One region of the Myxococcus xanthus genome, then DNA from elsewhere that is predicted to be linked to it. Evidence: riboswitches for the same ligand, from Rfam matches in the RefSeq annotation. Region 1 holds a riboswitch; each other region holds the start of a gene.
What was found. Region 1 has a riboswitch for cobalamin ahead of BHS09_RS32920 (aminotransferase family protein). Riboswitches for the same ligand answer to the same signal wherever they lie in the genome.

Region 2: linked by a shared signal. The riboswitch ahead of BHS09_RS33845 (TonB-dependent receptor plug domain-containing protein) and the one ahead of BHS09_RS32920 (aminotransferase family protein) in region 1 are both predicted to bind cobalamin.
Region 3: linked by a shared signal. The riboswitch ahead of BHS09_RS33825 (hypothetical protein) and the one ahead of BHS09_RS32920 (aminotransferase family protein) in region 1 are both predicted to bind cobalamin.

The regions. Positions count from the first base shown of each region.
Region 1 is NZ_CP017174.1:8,004,778-8,011,493, reverse strand. Features, by position in the region: gene BHS09_RS32930 (acetyl ornithine aminotransferase family protein) at 1-712, opposite strand, end outside; gene BHS09_RS32925 (aldehyde dehydrogenase family protein) at 734-2,293, opposite strand; gene BHS09_RS32920 (aminotransferase family protein) at 2,290-3,654, opposite strand; cobalamin riboswitch at 3,923-4,133, opposite strand; gene BHS09_RS32915 (DUF1501 domain-containing protein) at 4,272-5,507, shown strand; gene BHS09_RS32910 (mersacidin/lichenicidin family type 2 lantibiotic) at 5,709-5,951, opposite strand; gene BHS09_RS32905 (type 2 lanthipeptide synthetase LanM family protein) at 6,039-6,716, opposite strand, start outside.
Region 2 is NZ_CP017174.1:8,237,082-8,243,797, forward strand. Features, by position in the region: gene BHS09_RS33840 (MXAN_6577-like cysteine-rich protein) at 1-492, opposite strand, end outside; gene BHS09_RS33845 (TonB-dependent receptor plug domain-containing protein) at 464-2,527, opposite strand; cobalamin riboswitch at 2,587-2,833, opposite strand; gene BHS09_RS33850 (FHA domain-containing protein) at 2,840-3,196, opposite strand; gene BHS09_RS33855 (hypothetical protein) at 3,470-3,751, opposite strand; gene BHS09_RS33860 (hypothetical protein) at 3,766-4,422, opposite strand; gene BHS09_RS33865 (Vgb family protein) at 4,539-5,849, opposite strand; gene BHS09_RS33870 (FIST signal transduction protein) at 5,946-6,716, shown strand, end outside.
Region 3 is NZ_CP017174.1:8,228,519-8,235,234, forward strand. Features, by position in the region: gene BHS09_RS33805 (serine/threonine-protein kinase) at 1-538, opposite strand, end outside; gene BHS09_RS33810 (FHA domain-containing protein) at 624-2,309, opposite strand; gene BHS09_RS33815 (QcrA and Rieske domain-containing protein) at 2,452-2,955, opposite strand; gene BHS09_RS33820 (cell surface protein) at 2,988-3,752, opposite strand; gene BHS09_RS33825 (hypothetical protein) at 3,749-5,068, opposite strand; cobalamin riboswitch at 5,212-5,423, opposite strand; gene BHS09_RS33830 (FecCD family ABC transporter permease) at 5,444-6,529, opposite strand; gene BHS09_RS33835 (ABC transporter substrate-binding protein) at 6,526-6,716, opposite strand, start outside.

The DNA of each region.
Region 1 (6,716 bases):
CGTAGCCGCCTTCACCCAGGATGGGCTCCACGAAGATGGCGGCCACCTCTCGCGGGTCCACGTGGTTGACGAACCACTCCCGCTCCAGCATCAGCGCCGGGTTGCACGCGTCGCCGCACGTGTTGGGCGCGCAGCCGTTGGGACAACGGTACGGGTTCGCGTAGGGGATGTGGATGACACCGGGCAGCAGCGGCCCGAAGAAGGCGCGCTGCGCGACCTTGGAGGAGTTGAGGGAGATGGCGCCGATGGTGCGGCCGTGGAAGCCGCCCTTGAAGGCCACCACGTACTGGCGGCGCGTGTGGTGCCGCGCCAGCTTGAGCGCGCCCTCCACCGCCTCGGTGCCGGAGTTCGTCAGGAAGACGCGCTTGGGCCCCATCTCCGGCAGGTAGCTGGCGAGCCGCTCGCACAGCCGGGAGAAGGCGTCGTAGTAGAAGTCGGTGCCGCAGATGTGCAGGAAGCGGTCGGCGGCCTCGTGGATGGCCTTCACCACGGCGGGGTGGGAGTGGCCGGTGGACGCCACGGCGATGCCCGCCATGAAGTCGAGGAAGCGGTTGCCGTCGACGTCGTACACCCATGGCCCCTCGCCGCGTTCGACGACGAGCGGGTACTCCTTGATGTACGAGGGTGAGCTGTAGCGCTGGTCCACCGCGATGATGGCCTGCGCGTTTGGCCCCGGAGGAGCCACCTTCACTTCGGGATAGAGCATGGTCATGAGGTCTTCCTGGCGGGGGCTTCAGCCCATCCGGGTCTGCGCCTGCTCGCGCATGAACTGGGCGACGTAGTAGGGGCCGCAGCCGCCCTTGCCGGACGCGCCGCTGCCCTTCCATCCACAGAACGACTGCACACCGGGCCACGCGCCTGTCGTCGCGCCGGTGCGGCGGTTGGCGTAGAGGACGCCGGCCTCGGCTTCGGCCATGAAGCGCTCCACGTCCGCGGCGTCGCGGCTGAAGATGCCCGCGGTGAGGCCGTACTCACAGTCGTTCGCCATCCGCAGGGCTTCGTCCAGCGTGCTGAAGCCCGTCACCCCGACGAAGGGCAGGAACAGCTCGTCCCGCATCAGCCGGTGCCCGTGCGACAGCGCCGCCACGGTGGGGGCGACGAAGTGGCCCTTGGCGAGCGCGCCCTCCAGCCGCAGCCGCTCTCCACCCGCGATGATGGCGCCGTCGCGGCGCACCTCGTCCACCGCGCGCTCGAAGCGCTGCACCGCCGCCGCGTTGATGACGGGGCCGGTAAACACGGACGCCAGCGACGGGTCTCCCACCACCGCGTCCCGGGCCTTCTTCGCCAGCCCATCGGTGAAGTCGTTCAGCAGCGATTCGTGCACGTAGATGCGGGACAGCGCGCTGCACTTCTGGCCCGACAGGCCGAAGGCGGAGCGGAAGCAGCCATCAATGGCGGCCTCCAGGTCCGCGTCGCGGCAGACGATGGCCGGGTTCTTCCCACCCAGCTCCAGGAAGCACGGACGCACGCGGCCGGTGGACATCACCTGGTGGAGGTTCATGCCCACGGCCTTGCTGCCGGTGAATGACACGCCGTCCACGCCGGGGTGCCGCACCAGCGCCGCGCCCAGCGCCTCACCTTCGCCGTGCACCACCTGGAAGACACCCGGGGGCAGGCCCGCGTCCGCGAGCGCCTGGTACAGGCCCTCCGCGCACCAGGGGGCCTCCTCGCTGGGCTTGAGGATGACGGTGTTGCCACCCAGGAGCGCGCCTCCGCTCATGCCCGCCGCGAGCGCCAGTGGGAAGTTGAAGGGCGAGATGACGGCGAAGACGCCATATGGCCGCAGGACGCTGCGTGTGTCCTCGTTGGGCGACAGGCGCGCCATGGGACGGACGAAGCCCTCCGCCTGCTCCAGCTGGCCGGCGTAGTAGCGCAGCAGGTCCGCGGACTCCTCCACGTCACCCAGCGACTCCAGCCGGCTCTTGCCCACTTCCAACGTCATCCGTGCCGACAACTCCAGGCTGCGCTCGGAGATGAGGTCCGCGGCCCGGCGGAGGATGCGCACCCGCTCCTCCCAGGCCGTGGCGCCCCAGCCGCGCTGGGCGTCTCGCGCCACGCGCACCACACGGTCCAACTCGCTGACGGGCGTGCGGTGGAAGGTGGCGAGCAGCTCATCCGGCCTCGCAGGGTTGCGGCTCTCCAGGAGGTCGTCGCTCCGGTATGCCTCGCCGGCGATCCACGACGGCAGCGCTTCGCCCAGGCGCCCGCGCACGGTGGTGAGCGCCTCATCGAAGCGCGCGTGCAGCGTGGACATGTCTGCGTCCAGCACCGAGTAGGTGATGCGGAAACTCATGGCTCCCTCCGGAAGTAGTGGTTGATGCCCTGCGCGAGCGTGTCGACCAGCGCGTCGACCTCGGCCTCGGTGATGACCAGCGGGGGACCCAGCATCAGCAGGTCCCCGTTCGTTCCGTCCGCGTGGCCGGTGTTGGACCAGAGGACGAGGCCACGCTCGAACAGCTCGGCCATCAGTCCCTCCACCACCTTGCGCGAACGGGGGAAGGGGCGGCGGCTTTCGATGTCCTCCACGAACTCGACGCCCGCCATCAGTCCCACGCCCTGCACCGAGCCCACGTAGGGCAGGGGCAGCAGCGTCTCGCGCAGGCGCCGCTGGAAGTGGGCGCCCACGCGCGCGGCGTGCGCCACCAGGTCGTGCCGTTCGTAGTAGTCGAGCACCGCCAGCCCGGCTGCCGTCATCGACGGAGCCTGGAGGTAGGTCTGCGCGTGCATGAAGCCGCCAGAGCCCTGCCGCATCTCCTCCAGGTGCGCCTGCCGCACGAGCAGTGCGCTCAGCGGCGCGTAGCCACCGCTGATGCCCTTGCCGAGCACCAGCAGGTCCGGGGTGAAGTCGAACACGTCACTGGCGAAGAATCGGCCGGTGCGTCCGCAGCCGCACATGACCTCGTCGGCGATGGTGAGGATGCCGTACTTCCGGCACAGCGCGCTCACGCGCTCGAAGTATCCCGGCGGTGGCGGGGAGGCTCCGGCGGAGGAGCCAATCACCGGCTCCGCGATGAAGGCCGCGATGGTGTCCGGGCCCTCGCGGAGGAGCGTCTCCTCCAACATCCGCGCGTAGTGCTCCGCGCCGTCGCGTGTGTAGTCCTCCAGGCCGGAGCGATACGGGTAGGGCGCGGGCGTGGCGACGACCTCCGCCAGCATGGGGCCGAAGAACTGCTTGTAGTGGGGCCGCCCCGACAGCGAGAGGGCATAGAGCGTGTTGCCGTGGTAGCCGGGCACGCGCGTGATGACCTTCGTGCGCTGGGGCTGCCCGCGCTCCACGCAGAGCTGCCGGGCGAACTTCACCGAGGCTTCCACCGCTTCGGAGCCCGAGCCCAGGAACGCGGCGCGCTCCAGGCCCGGTGGCGCGAGCGCGCACAGACGGGAGGCGAGCTGCTCCGTCACCTCGGTGGTGAAGTGGGTGCCGTTGACGTAGGCGACGCGCAGCAGTTGCTCGTGGATGCGGTCCACTACCTCGCGGTTGCCATGGCCCACGCTGGCCACGAGCGCGCCCGCGGAGGCGTCCAGGTAGCGCTTGCCGGTGGCGTCGAAGAGGTGGACGCCCTGGCCGTGTGTCACCACGGGGAAATCGCGCGCGAGGTTGCGCAGCAGCACATTCCCTTGCGGGTAGCGCACGCCCTGCCTGCCTTCGTCCCGCATCGTCCGTCCTCCACGCAGCGCGGACGACCGAGGTCGCCCGACAGGGCTCCCGCGTGGAAGAAGGGTTGTCACGATGCACGCGTGTCGGCGCACACCAGGCCCCGGAGGAGCCCACGGACCGACCTTCGCCCCCACGGGCGACTGGACACACGAGCGGGGTTGGGTCGGAAAAGCCGAGGCGCGCGCGAAGACTGGCTGGAGGCTCCAGCGCTGCTCGGACCTTCCGGCCGTCCCACGCGGCTCCAGGTCGAAACCGTCCGTGGATTTCTCCCACGAACGGATGCGGGCAGGTCTTCGGGCTCGTGAGCACTCCGGCCGGAGCCGGGTTCCTACTGCTCGTCGCTTCCCAGCTCCCAGGGGGAGCCAGTGCGTGTGACGAGGTTCGTTCTCACTTACCGCTGCGGGGCAGCCCCGGATTCACACCGGGTTCCCTTTTAAGCCCAGGCCAAGGCCCAGGCACCAACATGGGGCCGTATGTACTGTCGGCCTTCTTGGACTGTCAAGGCGCGCGGACGCGCCGCGAGGGAAGGCCGCTGGAGGTGTTGAGCGAGTTAACCTCTCGTGGAGATGCGTGTTCCTGCCTGGAGACGGGCCGCGACTCCGGAGCTCCAGACGTCATGACCGCACCGCTGACTCGCCGCCATCTGCTGCGCGCCCTGGGAGTGACGGGCGCGGGGCTCGTTTGTGCTCCGGGGTTCCTGGGGCGGGCGCTCGCCGCCAGTCCAGCGTCAGTCGCTCGCCGCACGCTGGTGACAGTCTTCCTGCGCGGAGGCGTGGACGGGCTCTCGCTGGTGCCGCCCATCGAGGATGCGGCGTACCACCGGGCGCGCCCTTCGCTGGCACTGCGGGAAAGCGGGCCGGATGCCGCGCTGAAGCTGTCAGGGCCGTTCGGTTTGCATCCGAGGCTCGATGCGCTGATGCCGCTGTGGCACGACGGCCGGCTGGCGGTGCTGCATGGCGTGGGACTGCCGGAGCCGGTCCGCTCCCACTTCGACGCGCAGGACTTCGTGGAGTCCGGAACGCCAGGGCGCAAGTCGACGCCGGATGGCTGGCTCAACCGCGCGCTGGAGGAAGAGGAGGGCGCCGCGCTGCGCGCCGTGGCGCTGCAACCCACGCTGCCCCGAGCGTTGTTCGGAGACGCGGGGGCGCTGGCCATGGGGCGGCTGGAGGAGTTCCGGTTGCGAGGCGGACGCCGAGGGGAGGAAGCCACCCGAGGCTTCAGTGCGCTCTACGCGGGCGCCGTGGACGAGGCGCTGCGGACGACAGGGCAGGGCGCATTCGAGGCGATGGCCCTGCTGGACGAGGACCGGCTGGCGAAGCTGCCTTCGCGCGCGACGGTGGTGTATCCGAAGGGGCCGCTCGGGCAGCGGCTGCGGGACATCGCGCGGCTCATCCACGGAGAAGTGGGGCTGGAGGTGGCGGCGACGGAGTCGGGCGGCTGGGACACGCATGCCGCCCAGGGTGCCGCGACAGGGGCATTCGCCAACCGTTGTCAGGAACTCGGAGGTGCGCTCGCGGCCTTTGCCGCGGACCTGGGGCCTCGGCTGGAGCAGGTGATGGTGGTGGTGTTGACGGAGTTCGGCCGCACCGTGCGGGAGAACGGCAGCCGCGGAACGGACCACGGTGTGGGCAGCGCGATGCTGGTGCTGGGCGGCGGCGTGAAGGGCGGCAGGGTGTACGGACGCTTCGATTCGCTGGTGCCGGAGCGCTTGCAGGACGGGCGCGATGTGCCTGCATGGACGGACGTGCGCGCGCCGTTGGCGGAAGCCCTGCGTGCCTGTCGGCCCGGTGTGGAGTTGGCGAGGGTGTTCCCTGGCTTCACTCCGCCTCCGTCACTGGGCCTGTTTGGATAGGCGCTGCGCTCAGCTTCTCGGCGCCAAGATGACAGCTCCTGCGGCTTGTTCATGCCGTGTGAAGTCGCTGTGGGCGCGTCACGGCAACTCCGTCCGGGGCAAACAGGGGAGCGGCATTCCTCCGCCGCTCCCCTGCGCAGACCACGTCCGTATTCACGTCGAGCCGCCACGGCCCTTCCGCGTCAGCTCACGTCTCGTCGCTCAGCGGCAGCAGGCAATGCGCCCGCAGTTCGTATAGAGACAGGTGAGCTCGTTGGGCGTGGGGGTGGCGGGGCAGGAGGCCTCGGCATCGCCGCCGGTGATGAACGCCAGCGTCGCATCCTCCAGCTCCATGACGGACGCGGGGCTGGCCGGAAGCGCGGCGCGCTCCGCGTCGGAGAGGCTGTCGTAGTAGTCGGCGTCACGCCAGGCGCGGAGGATGTGGTTCTTGTCGCTGTGGCTCATGGTGCTGCTCCTCTTGGGTTGTTGGGGGGTACTGCCAACGGACCGCCAACCCTCGCGGTGCCGGAGTTCGTCGGGAACGAAGCCGCTTCACGAGACGGGAGGGGCCACGGAGAGCACGTCCGCCACCCGCTCCGGCGCCGCGAGCCGCAACAGGCCGTGGGCGATGCCCGCGAGCCCCACCATCAGCCCCGGTGTCTCGATGCTGTCGGGCAGGCCATGCTGATAGCCGTGCGACTCGATGCCCTGGAGGATGCCGCCCGCGAGCTGATAGGTGCGCCGCAGCAGCGTGTCATCGTGCAGTGCGCGCGCGGCCTCCAGCAGGAAGAGCACGTTGCCCAGGTCGCCATGACACAGGCCATGGTTGTAGCCCAGGCCTCCCGCGAGCGTGGCGCGGACCGCCGCTGCGATTTCCTCGCGCACCCGGTGGTCATCGAGCAGCGGCAGTCCGGAGATGCGCGCCAACCCGATGCCGGGTGCGCCATTGCACCAGCCACACATGAAGGCCGGCCCATCACCGCCGTGCATCCCTGCGTCGGCGCGGAGGTCGGGCCAGTCGCCGGCCTCGGGCGAGAACTGGCCACGCTCGTACGCCAGCGCCTCCATTGCCGTAGTGTGGAAGCGGGACTCTCCCGTGACGGAGGCCAGCCTCAGCAGCGCCAGCGCGATGCCCGCTCCTCCATGTGCCAGTCCGCACAGCGCCTGTCCGCCGGTCGCGGGTGAAAGCCAGCCCAGACCCTGGGACTGGGGCGTGGCCGTCTGGAGCAG
Region 2 (6,716 bases), 230 kb from region 1:
CACCACGTCGTAGCCGCAGCGTCCCTCGTGACACGTCTGCACGTCCGGACACACGTTGCCGCAGGCGCCGCAGTTGAGCACGTCCGCGCGCACGTCCACGCACGAGTCCCCGCACCGCAAGCTGCCTTCGGAGCAGCCCTCGCGGCACACGCCGGATTCGCACACGAGCCCGGCGGAGCACGCGTTGCCACAGGCGCCGCAGTTCGTGGCATCGCTCGCCGTGGCCACACACGCGCCACCGCAGGACTCCGTCCCCGGACGACAGCCACAGACGCCGGCCTGACACGTCTGGCCGGCGCCGCACGCGTTGCCACAGGCGCCGCAGTTGGCGACATCGCCGCCCAGGTCCACGCAGGCGTCGCCGCAGACGGACAGGCCGGAGGTGCACACCGCGCCCTCCTCGGGGCACCCGGTGAGCAGCAGCGCCGCCACTGCCACCAGCAGCAAGGTCGGAAGGAATGGCTCAGGGGACAGGGGACGCGGGCGAGGCATGGGGCTCCCGAGTGGAGGAGGAAGACGGTGACGCGCCTGGCTCGAGCGCCACCGCGAGCGTCACATAGGCGGCGCGTCCCGGCAGCGGGAAGCCCGTGAAGTCGAAGGTCCGGACGTCGAGGAGGTTCTTCAGCTCGACGGACAGGGTGAGGTCCGGCCCATGGAGGAAGGTGCTGGACGCGCCCGCGCTCACCAACGTGCGTGATGGCAAATCGAGCGAGCCGGTGCGGTTGATGAGCTGAGCGGACTGGTAGAGCACTTCCGCGCGGGCGTTGAGCCAGTCCGGCCCCGCGCGCACCCGCCCCACCCACTTGTGCCTGGGACGGTACGGCAGGTCCTTGCCGAAGAAGCGCGGGTCCCCGTAGCGGTTCTCCGTGCGCAGATACGTGTAGCCCGTGCTGGCCAGGAGCCAGGCGAAGGGCCGCGCCTCGCCCTCCAGCTCCAGACCCCACACGCGCGCGGTGTCGAAGTTGTACGGGCGCGCCATCAGCGGCGGGTACAGCTCATAGGCGATGAGGTTCTCGTAGAGCGCCGCGAAGCCGCCCAGCGTGAGCCCCCAGCGTGGCGCCGCGTCCTCGGAGTCTTCCGGACCGGAGCGCCACATCACCGCCGCGTCCGCGTACAAGGCGCGCTCGGGCTTCAGCCCGGGGTTGGGCAGCAGCGTCCCCTGCCGGATGTACAGCTCCAGGAAGGACGGCGCGCGGTGGGACTGCCCGGCGTTGGCGCGCAGCCCGAAGCCGCGTCCCAGTTCGACGGATGCACCCAGCTTCGGCGACAGCAACCAGTACGGCCCCACCCGCTCCAGCCGCAGCGAAGGCACCACGTCCAGCGCGCCGCCGAAGAGCCTCACCTCATCCATGGCCATGACGCTGGCGCGCCACCACGACGCGGCCTGTGCGCCCTCCTCCTGAGTCACCGTCTCACCCGAAGTCGCCACCGTGACGGTCAGCGACTGGCGCTCTCCCAGCGGCCTGCGACCCTCCAGCTCCACGCCGCCCACCGAGTGCCGCTGCGCGCCGCCCGCGCCGGGAATGCGCCCCGTCACCTCCAGCCCGTCACGCCGGAAGAAGCCTCGCGCACTCCCCTGCCCCAACCCGTCGAGCACGCCCGACCAGCGAAGGCCCAGCGCCAGCCGCCCCAGCTCCTGGTCTCCGGTGGACTGGGGATTCTGCACGGTGCCCGGAATGGCGCGGTCCTCCAGGGACAGCTCCGCGAGCGCATCCAGCCGCGAGCCTCCCGCGAGCCGCCTCCGGTAGCGCAGGAGCGCGCCCCCCCCCTGCGCGTTGTTGCGGGCACGCCGCTCGGAGACCTGGGGATTGCCATCCACGGCGGGCAGTTCGTCCACGTCGTAGGCGAAGTCACCATCCGAGCGGCCCGCGTGCACCAGCAGCAGCGCCTGCCCGCCCAGCATCGGCCCCGTGGCGGCGACGTGGCCCAGCGCCGTGCTCCAGCTCCCGTAGGTCACCTCACCACTCGTGCGCAGGTTCGGCCCCGGTGCGCGGGTGATGATGTTGATGGCGCCGCCCAGGCCGCCCGAGCCATAGCGCGCGCCCGCGCCACCTCGCAGCACCTCGAAGCGCTCCACCAACGCGGAGGGAATGAGCGACAGGTCCGACAGGCCGCCCGCGCCGTTGAGCGGAATCCCATCCAGGAACACGAGCACGCCGTTGGACGACGCGCCCCGCACCACCAGGCTCTTGCTCTGTCCGTAGCCACCGGAGTCCTGCACCGCGAGCCCCACCGAGCCCACGAGCAACTCCGCCGTGTCGCGCGCCTCGCCCGCTCGCTCTCGCGCATCAATGACGGTGATGGCGCCCGTCGGGTCCCTCCGCTCCGGAGACTCGGGCGGAGGCGGTGTCCTGCCGCGGACCACCGTAGTGCGCGTGGGGGCGGACCCGGGTGCGGCGGAGGGCACTTCCCCAGAGGCAACCACGGCCGCGGGCGGGGCAGCGGCCTCGGAAGGCTGCGCCCTGACGGGACATGGAAGGCTGAGCACCAGGCACACGACAGGCCCAGCGAGGAAGGTCCACCGCATGCTCCGCCTTCCGCTCCCTCCGACGAAGAGAGAAGGCCAACCGCCCGGGCCCGCGAAAGGCTCGGCCGCACCCCTGGGCAGGTCTCCTGGCTGACGGACTCTGGCGACTGGCGCACGCTGCGTCATGCCAGAAGAGGACTTCCGCCTTCCCCCGGAACGGCGCTCGGCCGCGGATGGAGTGGCGACAAACCGAAGCCCCCGGCCCTGACCTCAGGGCTGCCCGTTCACAGTGGCGGGACCGCGCCGGACTCTCACCGGCTTCCCTCTTGAAAGCCCGACATGGGCACCCAAGGGCGCGCCCTTTGTAGGAGGTCACCTCCGGCGGGTCAAGCTCACCGGGGGCGTCAGCGAGGACACGCGCACGGACTGCTCGAAGGCATACGTCTGGAGGAACAGGAGCTCCACGTTCCCCAGCGTGAGCCGGGAGCGGCACAGCAGCGGCGCGGGCCGGCCCGGCAGGATGAGCACCCCATCCTGGTACGTCCCCCGCTCGCTCTCCAAGTCCGTCACGCACCACAGTCCGGTGTGCGGCTCACGACGAAGGCGCGCATGCAGGCGGGACACCGTGGGCTCGGCGAGGACGATGTCGCACTCGGCGCCGCTGCCCACCGTCACCTCGGCGTCCGCCGGGCGGAACCGCGGGCGCACCTCCAAAACCACGGGCGCCATGGCGCAGGGCGTCGATGCCTTCTCGGTTGACCGGGACGCCCCACCGAGCGGCCGCGTGGAAGCAGGCTCCCACAGCAACACGGGCCAGCTCCCATCATGGGCCCGCGCATCGCGAGGAGCTGGCTGGAACACGCGCACCTTCCTGTTCACCGGATGGACGCGCGCAACATGGACACGAGACGCCGGCGGCGCCAGTTCCTGGAGCCTCATGACGTGCGATTCACCGTCGAGTCCCACCGCGTGGGATGTCCACCCACGCCTGCCACCAGTCGACTACGGAACGTCCGGAGTCCCCGCGTCCTCGCAAGTCACGCCCGAGCCGGCATCCGGCTCGACCTCCGCGCAATCCGGAAGCGCCAGCTCCAGGCCCTCCTCACCGAGGAGCAGGGCCTCATCGTCATCGGTGGAGAAGGTGCCCGTCCCACCGTCCGCGACACGCATCCGCGCGATGGGGTCCTCCACGGCGCAGCCTCCGCTCCAGGCCAGCAGTGCCAGGACGAGCAGGTGCCGGAACGTCCCGCGAGGCGCGTGCGATGCGAAGTCAGTGCGGTTCATCGGGCGGCCACCTTTCACGGGAAGACCATCATCGCGACGCTCAGTCGCGGCCGGACGGCCCATCCCTCATGGAGCGGTTCGAACCCCTGCGCGCTCTGGAAGCCGATGAGGGGGCGGCCGAAGACGACGTCCATCGCCAGCGAGCCCTCCACTGCGAAGTACTTCGAGAAACGCCAGCGCAGGGAGGTATCCGGCCCCGTGAGGAGCGCGGGGACGAAGCGGGGGCCAGCGGTGTCCAGTCCGCCCACGCGGGCAAAAGCGGTCCGGCCGAAGAGGAGGAAGCCCGCCCCCGCGCCCACGCTCCAACGCCACTCACCCGAGCGGAGCACGGGCGTGTCCAGCCAGAAGCCGAAGACGTACTGCTCCAGCTTCACCTCGGTGCGGGTCTCCACCATGCTCGACGGGAGACCCGCCAGGAACTGGAAGCGGAAGCGCAGCCGGGGAAACTCCCAGCCGGCCCCGAGCAGCCATCCCTGGTAACCCGCCGAGGCGTAGCCGTCGAGCGATGCGAGGCCGCCCGCCAGGAGCTGCCACTGCACGGATGAAGACTCCGGGGCCACCGGAGCGGCTTCCGCCCGGGGAACATCCGCCGTGTCCGCCGCCAGCGAAGCGGAACCCGCGAGCAGCCCTCCCACCACGCCGAGTCGCAGCAAGACGGTGCCCGATGCCATGTGGGCAACGCTACCGTCCTGGCAATGGGGGACGGAAGCCCCCCGCCCGGCCACTCAACGGTTCGTTGCGCGCGGAAAGTGCCGAGCGGCCAGTTCCTCGCGCCAACCGGCCCGTGTCACGGCAGCCGGTGGAACAGCGGCAGGTTCGCGGGGGCGGGATACACCGCGACGCCATGCGTGGCCCCGAGGTCGGGGCTGGAGATGACGACGTCGGGCGTGGGCGCTCCGGAGACGCTGAGCTGGCTCGGGCTCAGCCGGGAAATCTTCCCGGAGTTGTAGGCCATCCAGAGTCCCCCTCCTTCGTCGAACGCGAGTTCCTTGGGGCCGCCCGCGTCAATCTGGATGCTCGGGACAACGCTCACCGCGCCGGAACCCTCCTGGTCGGCGGGCGTGAGCCGCACGACGACGCCGCTCGCGCCATAGGAAACCCACAGGTTTCGCTCCCCATCGAAGGCGAGCCCCGCGGGGCCCGCGAAGCTCCTGCCCGGAGCGGCTTCCATCACGTCGATGCTCGCGACGGGCGTCACGGTGCCGGACGCCTGGAGGCTCGATGCAGCCACCTTGTGGACGCGGGAGGCCCCGGCCCTCACGTCTCCCACCCAGAGGTTGCCCATGGCGTCGAACGCGAGCGTGGAGGGGTCCCCTAGCCCGCTCAGCACGACCTGAGGCGCCGGAGCGGTGCCGGAGACAAGCTGGGCCGCGCCAAACCGGACGACGGTGTCGCTGAACCCGATGGAGGTCCAGAGGTCGCCAGCGGCATCGAACGCAATGGCGATGGGACCAGGGCTCCCGGCGCTCAACACGCCGCCGCGCATGATGACGTCGGGGCTCTTGACGCCAGAAGCGCCCAGGTCGCTGGCCGGATAGCGCCTCAACTCACCCGACCCCAGCGCGGCCCAGAGGTTGCCACGCTTGTCGAACGCGAGCCCCGAAGCGCGGGGAATGCCCGGGCTCGAACCGAGCTGGACGGAGGCCGACGGCGCGCCCGTGACCTCCAGGTCCGCGGCGGCGAAGGCCTCCACCTCGGCCGCCCCGTTGCTGGTGGACAGCCACAGCCGCTGGCTGCTGGGGATGAGCGCGTATTGAAGGGTCGCGTTCGCCACCTCGCCATCCAAGACGCATAGCTGGCGCGCTGGCGCATCATAGGCGGCGCGAACCCGGCCGCCGCTCCCCGCCACCGGCTCGGGGGAGAGCGTCCACATGCCCGCCGTGAGCCCCGCCAGCCGGCCGCCCGCGCGCACCTCCCGGGACTCACTGCCTCGGCGGATGATGACGTGAGGGCTGGCGGAGGCCGGCAGTCCCTGGATGGCCAACTCCAACGCACCCGTGCCCGTCTCGGGACACCCGCCTGGGTCCGGGTCCGAGCTATCGCCACACCCCACGGAAATCACGACGGCCAGGACGAAGAGAATGCTTCCGTTTCTCACGAGGTCCCCCCTTTCAAGCGCACGCTGCGCTCACTCGATGAGCATGGGGATACAACTGGGCGCACGAGGGGGTGTCAACCAAGGCAGGCCCGAAAGGTGCCCGCTTCGGCCGAACGAAGCCGGCTCAACCTGCACGCCAGCACGCGCGTGAATATCGATTCCAGTGGGATGCGGATGCAGATTGGAAAGAGCAGCTCGCCCGATGGCGAAGTCGCCGCCCGGGAGGCGATCGCGGAGGCGCTGCGAGACGCGGACGCGCCCACCTTCGCCCTGGTCTTCTGCACGGACCAATATGACGCGGATGACCTGGCGGCGGCGCTCCGGCGGGAGCTCCGGGACCTTCCCTGGGCCGGATGCTGCGCGGCGGGTGTTTTCGCGGGGACCGAGCTACTGCTCCAGGGATTGGTGGTCGCGCTGTTTCGCGGGGTGGACTTGCAGGTCGGGACGGGGATGGGTGGGCCCGTCAGCAAGGACCCCAGAGCGGCCGGACGTGACGCGGTGGCGAGGGCCATCGAGAAGCTGCCTCCCATGCCGCCGGAGCGCCGCCGTGCGCTGCTCGTCTTCCCGGACGGGCTGAGCGGGAATCCAACGGAGGTCGTGCGCGGGGCGCAGCAGGAGGCGGGGGCGGGCGTCGTCTGGGCGGGGGGCGGAGCGGGAGGCAACCTCCAGAGCGCCACGACGGCCCAGTTCACGGATGGGCAGGCATACCGGGACCAGGCGGTGGTGATTGCCTTTGATGCCCAGGCGCCGATAGGCGTCGGGATTCAGCACGGCTGGTATCCATACGGCCCACCGACCCAGGTCACGAAGGCCCACGGCGCGACCGCCATCGAGCTCGATTACGAGAGCGCGTTCGAGGTCTACCGG
Region 3 (6,716 bases), 220 kb from region 1:
GCCCGAAGTCGATGACCTTCACCTCCCCTTCGTAGGAGATGAGGATGTTCTGCGGCGAGATGTCCCGGTGGACGAGCTTCAGGTCCTCCCCGTCGTCGTCCTTCTTGCGGTGCGCATAGGCCAGCGCGTCCAGCACCCGGCCCATGGTGTAGAGAATGAATGTGACAGGCAGCGGCATCTGCCTGTCCCGCACGCGCGCGGCCACCTTGCGCAGGTCCTTGCCGTCCACGTGCTCGAGCGCCATGTAGGCCTCGTCCTCGTGGAGGCCCATGTCCAGCACCTGGGCAATGGAGCCGTGACTCAGGCGGACCAGGGTGCGGGCCTCGCCCACGAAGCGCTCGACGAAGTCCGTGTCCGCGGCCAGCTGCGGGAGGATTTTCTTGATGACGCAGAGCTTCTCGAACCCCTGCGCCCCCTCCAACCGCGCGAGGTAGATCTCGCCCATGCCCCCCGTCGCCAGATGGGACAGGAGCGTGTACCGGCCAAAGGGCTGGGGCCGGAAGGGTCTCAACCGGGCGGGTTGGGTTGACGAGTTCATGCGGTGCGGGGGTTCACCACGACGGGGTCCGTATTGAACCCTTTCCCGGTACGTCCCAGCAACCCGTCAACCGGACGCGGCCCCCTCAGCGGAAGCCGGGATTGGTCAACTGGCCTACATCCTCTTCCAGCACCTCGAAGGCCGCTACCTTGTCCTTCGGGGGGCGGATGAGGCGCTCGCCCAGCGGCTGGACGTCGAAGCGAGCCCCCACGGTGGCCAGGACCTTGCCGGTGATGAGCACCTGGCCCGGGCTGGCGGTGCCGGCAAGCCACCCCGCAATCCCGACGCCGTCCCCCACCACGGTGTAGTCCGGGCGCACCTCGGTGCCGATCATCCCCACCAGGGCCCGGGTGCTGTGCAGGGCGATTCGCAGCTCGCAGCGCTCGTCCAGGGGCCGGCGCGCCATGGACCGCTCCCACTCGGAGCGCAGCGCCAGGGCGGCCCGGACGGCCCGGATCGAATCCTCGCCCTTCACGTAGGGAACGCCGAAGAGGGCGCGCAGGGATTCGCCCCGGAAGCCCTCCACGGTGGCCTCGAAGCTGAAGACGATGCCGCTCATCCGCGCGTGGAAGTCGTTGAGCATCTGCGTGGCGCGCGCGGCGCCGATGCGCATGGACAACACGGAGAAGCCCACGAGCTCCGCGTGCAGGATGGTGAGGTTGCGCTCCTCCAGGCCGGGCAGCTTGCCGCCCTGCTTCTGGGCCTCGGCGGCGCGGCGCTCGGCCACGTCCGGCGGGTGGAAGCGCTCCAGGTTGCGCCGCAGCCTGTCCGCCGCGGGACTCCCCTCTCGCGGGGAGAACTTCTGCACGCCGGTGGCCACCAGGTGCGCCACCGCGGTGCAGGTATCCAGCATCGACTCCACGCTGGCGTCACCCTTGGCCGACAGGTTGACGTAGAGCACCCCCGCGTAGGGCGGCTCGGTGCCGATGGGGATGCACAGCACCCGGTCCACGCCGTAAAGGATGACGCTCTCCCGGCCCGCGAAGCGGCGGTCATCGCGCACGTCGCCCACGGCGAGCGCGCGGCCCTGACGCAGGGCCTCCTCCACAATGGCATCCGAGACGGGTACCTCGCCCTTGGCCAGCCGGCCGCGGTGGCGCACGGCGGCGGGCACCATGGCGCCCGTGGCGTGCTTGAGCAGCACCACCGCCGTGGTCGCGTCGGTGACCTCCAGCAGCCGGTCCATGGTGGAGTCCAGGAACGACGACAGCGTCGTGGCCGACGAGAGCGCCTCCGCGGTGCGGAACAACAGCACCAGCGTCTCCTGCCCCACGCGTGGGCTCGCGGCGGGCAGCGGCGCGGACGCGGAGAAGCTGTCGTCGAAGGAGACCGGGCCCACGTTGTCCAGGAGCCGCAGCACGTCCGCGTCGCGCACGTTCTTCGCCAACAGGACGGAGGGGCCCACGTCCTGGCCGTGGCCGAAGCGCACGACGCCACCCGCGCCCAGGTCCACCATCTCCGTGGCCGCGTTCTCCACGGTGTTGGGCTGGCGCACGGAGAGGACGTTCTCGCCCAGCGCCACCGAGTCTCCGGCGGCGAGCTGCCGAGAGCCCTGCAAGGGCGCGCCGTTGATGCGGCTGCCGTTGCGACTGCCCAGGTCTTCGATTCGCAGCACGTCACCGTCGACGTACAGCCTCGCATGCCGGCGTGAGACGAGATCGCCGCCCAGGACGATATCGTTCTCGTCCGCGCGGCCGAGGCTCGTCACGCCCTCAGGCAGATCGTACGACGTGTCGAAGTAGCCGGGCCCGTTGATGATGATCTGCCACATCGAATGCCCGACATTACACGACTCTCCCGCCTGTTGAGAGAAGGAGACACTGACTCAGTGCGGGTATTCGGTAACCCGGCGTCAGGACGCGTCTCTTCGCACCGCGTCATTTCACCTGCGGTACGGATGCCCGAACAATTGATCAGCGGGGCCGGTGGATGAACAGGGAAGCGCCCTGTCTCACCACGGGGAAGGCCGCGAGCGGTCGAGTCGCCGGGCCATTCAGCACCTGCCCCTCCTGGGTGAAGCGGGAGCCATGACAGGGGCATTCCATGACGCCGTCGGCCGGCACCCAGTCCACGGCGCAATCACCGTGCGTGCAGATGCGCCAGAGCGCCGTGTAACAGCCAGGTGACGTGTGGACCACCACCACGTCCAGCAGCGCCTGGGGGATGCGGACCTCCGCGGCGCCGCCGGGGACCTCCAGCGCGGGGTGCTCCACCAACGAGACTTCCACCCAGCCCTCGCCGGGCGGGCCCGACGGTACCCGCGGCGCACAAGACGGGCCCGGCCCTCCCGCATCGGGAGGGTCGAGCACCACGGCTTCCCGCCACCCGTCACCACACCCCGCCCCGAACGCCGCCAGGGCACAGGTGCCCTTGAGCAGCGTGCCGAGCGCGGCGCGGCGGTCCACCTCCCCTGTCATGGACAAGGGACATGGACGTGGCGGGAGCCCCTTCACGGCGTGCCGCTCCGAAGCGACACGCCGTTCACCACCGCGACGGCGTCCAGGTCGAAGCCTCCGGAGGTGCCGCCGTAGCGGTTGTTGCCCGCGTCGACGATGCGCACGTACTGCGCGCGGCTCAGGCCCACCGTCGCCAGGTCGAACCCGTCTCCGCCCGCAACCGCGGGGTCCGTGGCGCTGACGCCGTTGGCCGGATTGGCCTGGACGGTGGCGACGCCCGCGCATCCCGGGTAGCCGCCCGCGGCGTCCGTGGTGGCACACGGGAATTCGTGCCAGGTGACGCCGTCGTCGCTGACGGAGACGATGCCCCGCTCGGAGTACGTGGCTGCTCCGCCCGCGACGCGGAAGGTGTTCTCGAACACGAGCAGGTCCACGCCCGGCCCATCCATCACGGCGATGTCGGTGAAGCGCAGAACGATTGTGCCGCCCCGGCCCAGCGAGAGCACGTCCAGCGAGCCGTTGTCCGGCCCCAGCCCCGACGGAGGCCCGAGCACGACGTCCGGGAAGCGGTCCTGCCCGAAGCCCGCGAAGTCGCCGGGCTCGAAGAGGACGACTTCGTCCGCGTACGGGTCCTCGGGCGGAAGTCCGGCATCGGGCTCCAGCGGTGTGGAGCCATCCGGCTGTCCCGCGTCGTCCCGCACCGGGTCCGTTCCCGCGTCTTCGCCGACGCCGGAGGAATCGTCACCGCACGCGGTGGCGCCCAGGAGCACGGCGAGCGCCGTGCCCCAGGCGAAGCGGTGGAGGCCGCGATGGCTCACGGCACGGCCCGAATGCGGACCAGCCGCTCGCCGTTCACGTCCTCGATGCCCACCAGCAGGTCCGAGCCCAGGTGGGTCAGCTGCGTCACGGAGGTGCACTGGTCCACGAACGACAGCACCGGCGTGCGCTCGCCAATGACGACCTGACCCGGGGTCGCGTCCGCGGACAGGCTATAGCGGGACACGTCCGTGGTGACGAACTGCCAGGTGGCATCGTAGGCCCCCCGCTTGACGACGACGCCGTCACCGAAGGCGGAGGCCGCGTTGAAGTCGCTGCCCACGTCAATCTGCGGCTGCGCATCCAAGGCGAACGGCGTGTTGGAGGAGAGCGCCGCGCTCACGACAGAGGGCGCCACCGCGTAGGCCACGTTGGTGTAATCCGGCGGAACGGCGAAACCGAACACGGAGACGCCGTTGTTCGCCACGGCACTGAAGCCATTTCCGCCAGCGGTCTGCGGGAAGTCGGCCACCTTCACGGAGGCCATGGGGTCCGAGGAGGTCACCAGCGCATAGATTCCGAAGCCGTTGATGGCGGACAGCCCCGTGCTGTTGATGAGGAAGGCGGACGTCGTGCCCGACGTGAACGCGGCGGCGCTCATGTTGCCCGGCGAGTTGACGTAGCTCGAGTTGCCAGGGGTGACGACGTCATAGAGCGAGACCGTGCCCGCGCCACCCGACTTCGTGTAGCCGGCCAGCAGCCGCTCGGCGCCATGCACGAGGAAGCGGTTGGGGAAGATGCCCGACGTGGCCCCGCGGTCCTCGGGCGCCAGGACGTTGAACAGCGGCGACGAGGAAGGCGTCAGGTCCGGCCAGATTCCCAGCGAATAGACGTCCGCGCTCGTATCCCCTTGCACGGCATAGACCGCGTACGTGGGGCCCGGCGTGACGGCCACCGCCAGCACGTCGTCCGGCATGGGCGCGGAGCCCGCGGTCTCGAAGCCCGCCTGGAGCTGAAGCGTGCCGAGCACCGGGTCGTACGGCGCCGTCTCGCACGTGTACTCCGTGCCAGCGTCCGTCTCCGTACCCGCGTCCGGCTCCGTGCCCGCGTCCGGCTCCGGATTGGTGCCAGCATCGGACTCCGGGTCGGTGCCCGCGTCTTCCCCGGGGACCTGCTGGATGGGCCGCGTCTCACACTTCTCCGAGGCGCACGTCCACTCCTGGCCCGCGGGAGCGGGGCCGTTCTCGCTGCGGCAGTCGTAGACATCCACGCATTCGGAGCCACAGCCCGTGGTGGCAACCGCCAGCACCAGACTGGCCGTGGCGAACATCAGGGACTTCGTGCGGGCTCCTGCGCGCTTCACATCGGCGTACTTCATCGGTGTCCTCGCTCCCTCTTCCGCCCCCACGGGCGAATGGGCTTCCAGGAGGACACGGCCGAAGGCAAAGCCCCGGCGGACCTTTCGCGCCGGACAGCACCGCCCCCGCCGCCTCCCCTCGGAGGCCTCGGTGATGTCCGTGCCAGGGGCACGGGTCTTCGGCAGGTTTTCGGACTCGCAGGCGCGGGTGCACGGAGCACCCACCTACTTGCCGTCGCTTCCCAGCCCGCTTCGGGCCAGTGCTTCACGTGACGGCGTTCGTTCCTGCTCACCGCTGCGGGGCAGTCCCGGATTCACACCGGGTTCCCTTGAGTCACCGTGGTTCCACGGCGACACCGAGGACGCGGGCGGGGATATGGCGGGTGCAAGCCATTGTCAATGACTGGTCCCCAGACGCACCCGCCGCCGGAGCAGCGCGAGGAACAGCGGGCCGCCCAGCAGCGCGGTGACGACGCCCACGGGAGGCTCGGCCCCGAACAAGGGGAAGGCCAGCCGCGCCAGCAAATCCGACAGGACGAGGAAGGCCGCGCCTCCCAGCGCCGACAGTGGCACCAGCAGCCGCTGGTCCGGCCCGAAGGCCAGCCGCAGCAGGTGCGGCACGATGAGGCCCACGAAGCCAATCAACCCCGTGAGCGCCACCGCGCCCGCGACGCTCGCGCTGGCGGCCAGCAGCAACCAGCGGCGCGTCGCCGCCACCGGAACCCCCAGGGACGCCGCGTCATCGTCACCCAGCGACAACAGGTTCAACCGTGCGGAGAGCACCCACATGACGCCAATCGCGCCGGCCTGAAGCAGCGCGGAGAGCGCCAGCGTGCCGCCGCGCTCGTACCCCAGCGCTCCGGCGAGCCAGTAGAGGATTTCCCCCAGCCGGTCGGGGGCGGACAGTGTCTTCACCAGTGTGATGGCCGCGGAGGCGAACGCGTTGAACACCACGCCGGTGAGCAGCGCGGCGTAGGGCGCGCGCGACGCGGAGCCCCGGCTGGCGGAGAGGACGAAGAGGATGGCGGCCCCCGCGCCCAGGAAGGAGAAGAGCGCGGGCGCGGACAGACGCGCCATGGCGCCGCCCAGGCCCGGTGCCACTTCCCCCACGGTGCCGAGCCCCACCGCGAGCGCCAGCGTCGCCCCCATCGCCGCCCCGCCGGACACGCCGAGCACGAACGGGTCCGCCAGCGGATTGCGCAAGAGCCCCTGGAGCGTGGCGCCCGAGGCCGCCAGCCCCGCGCCCACGATGGCCCCCAGCAGCGCGCGCGGCAGCCGCAGCGACCAGAAGATGACGGCGTCCGTGGACGTGGGCTCCGTCAGTGCGGCGGTGAGGGAGATGGACTGCTCACCGAAGCGCACCGCCACCGCCAGGCACCCCACCGCCAACACGAGGAAGCCTCCGAACAACATCACCGCGCGCGAGGCACGAAACCCTCCCGCTCCGCCATGTGCACGCTGGGATGTCGCCGGCTCGCTCACGGCGCGGCCTTACCCGTTCCTTCCGGATGCAGCAAACGGAAGAGTTCCTCCAGCCCCCGCCCCAACGAAGGTCCCGGCTGCAGCAGCGACATGGAGGGCAGGTCCACCCAGCGCGCGCTGGACAGGCCAGGCAGTGCCCTCAGCTTGTCCTTGCCCACGTCCACATCCGCGGCATCCACCACCACCG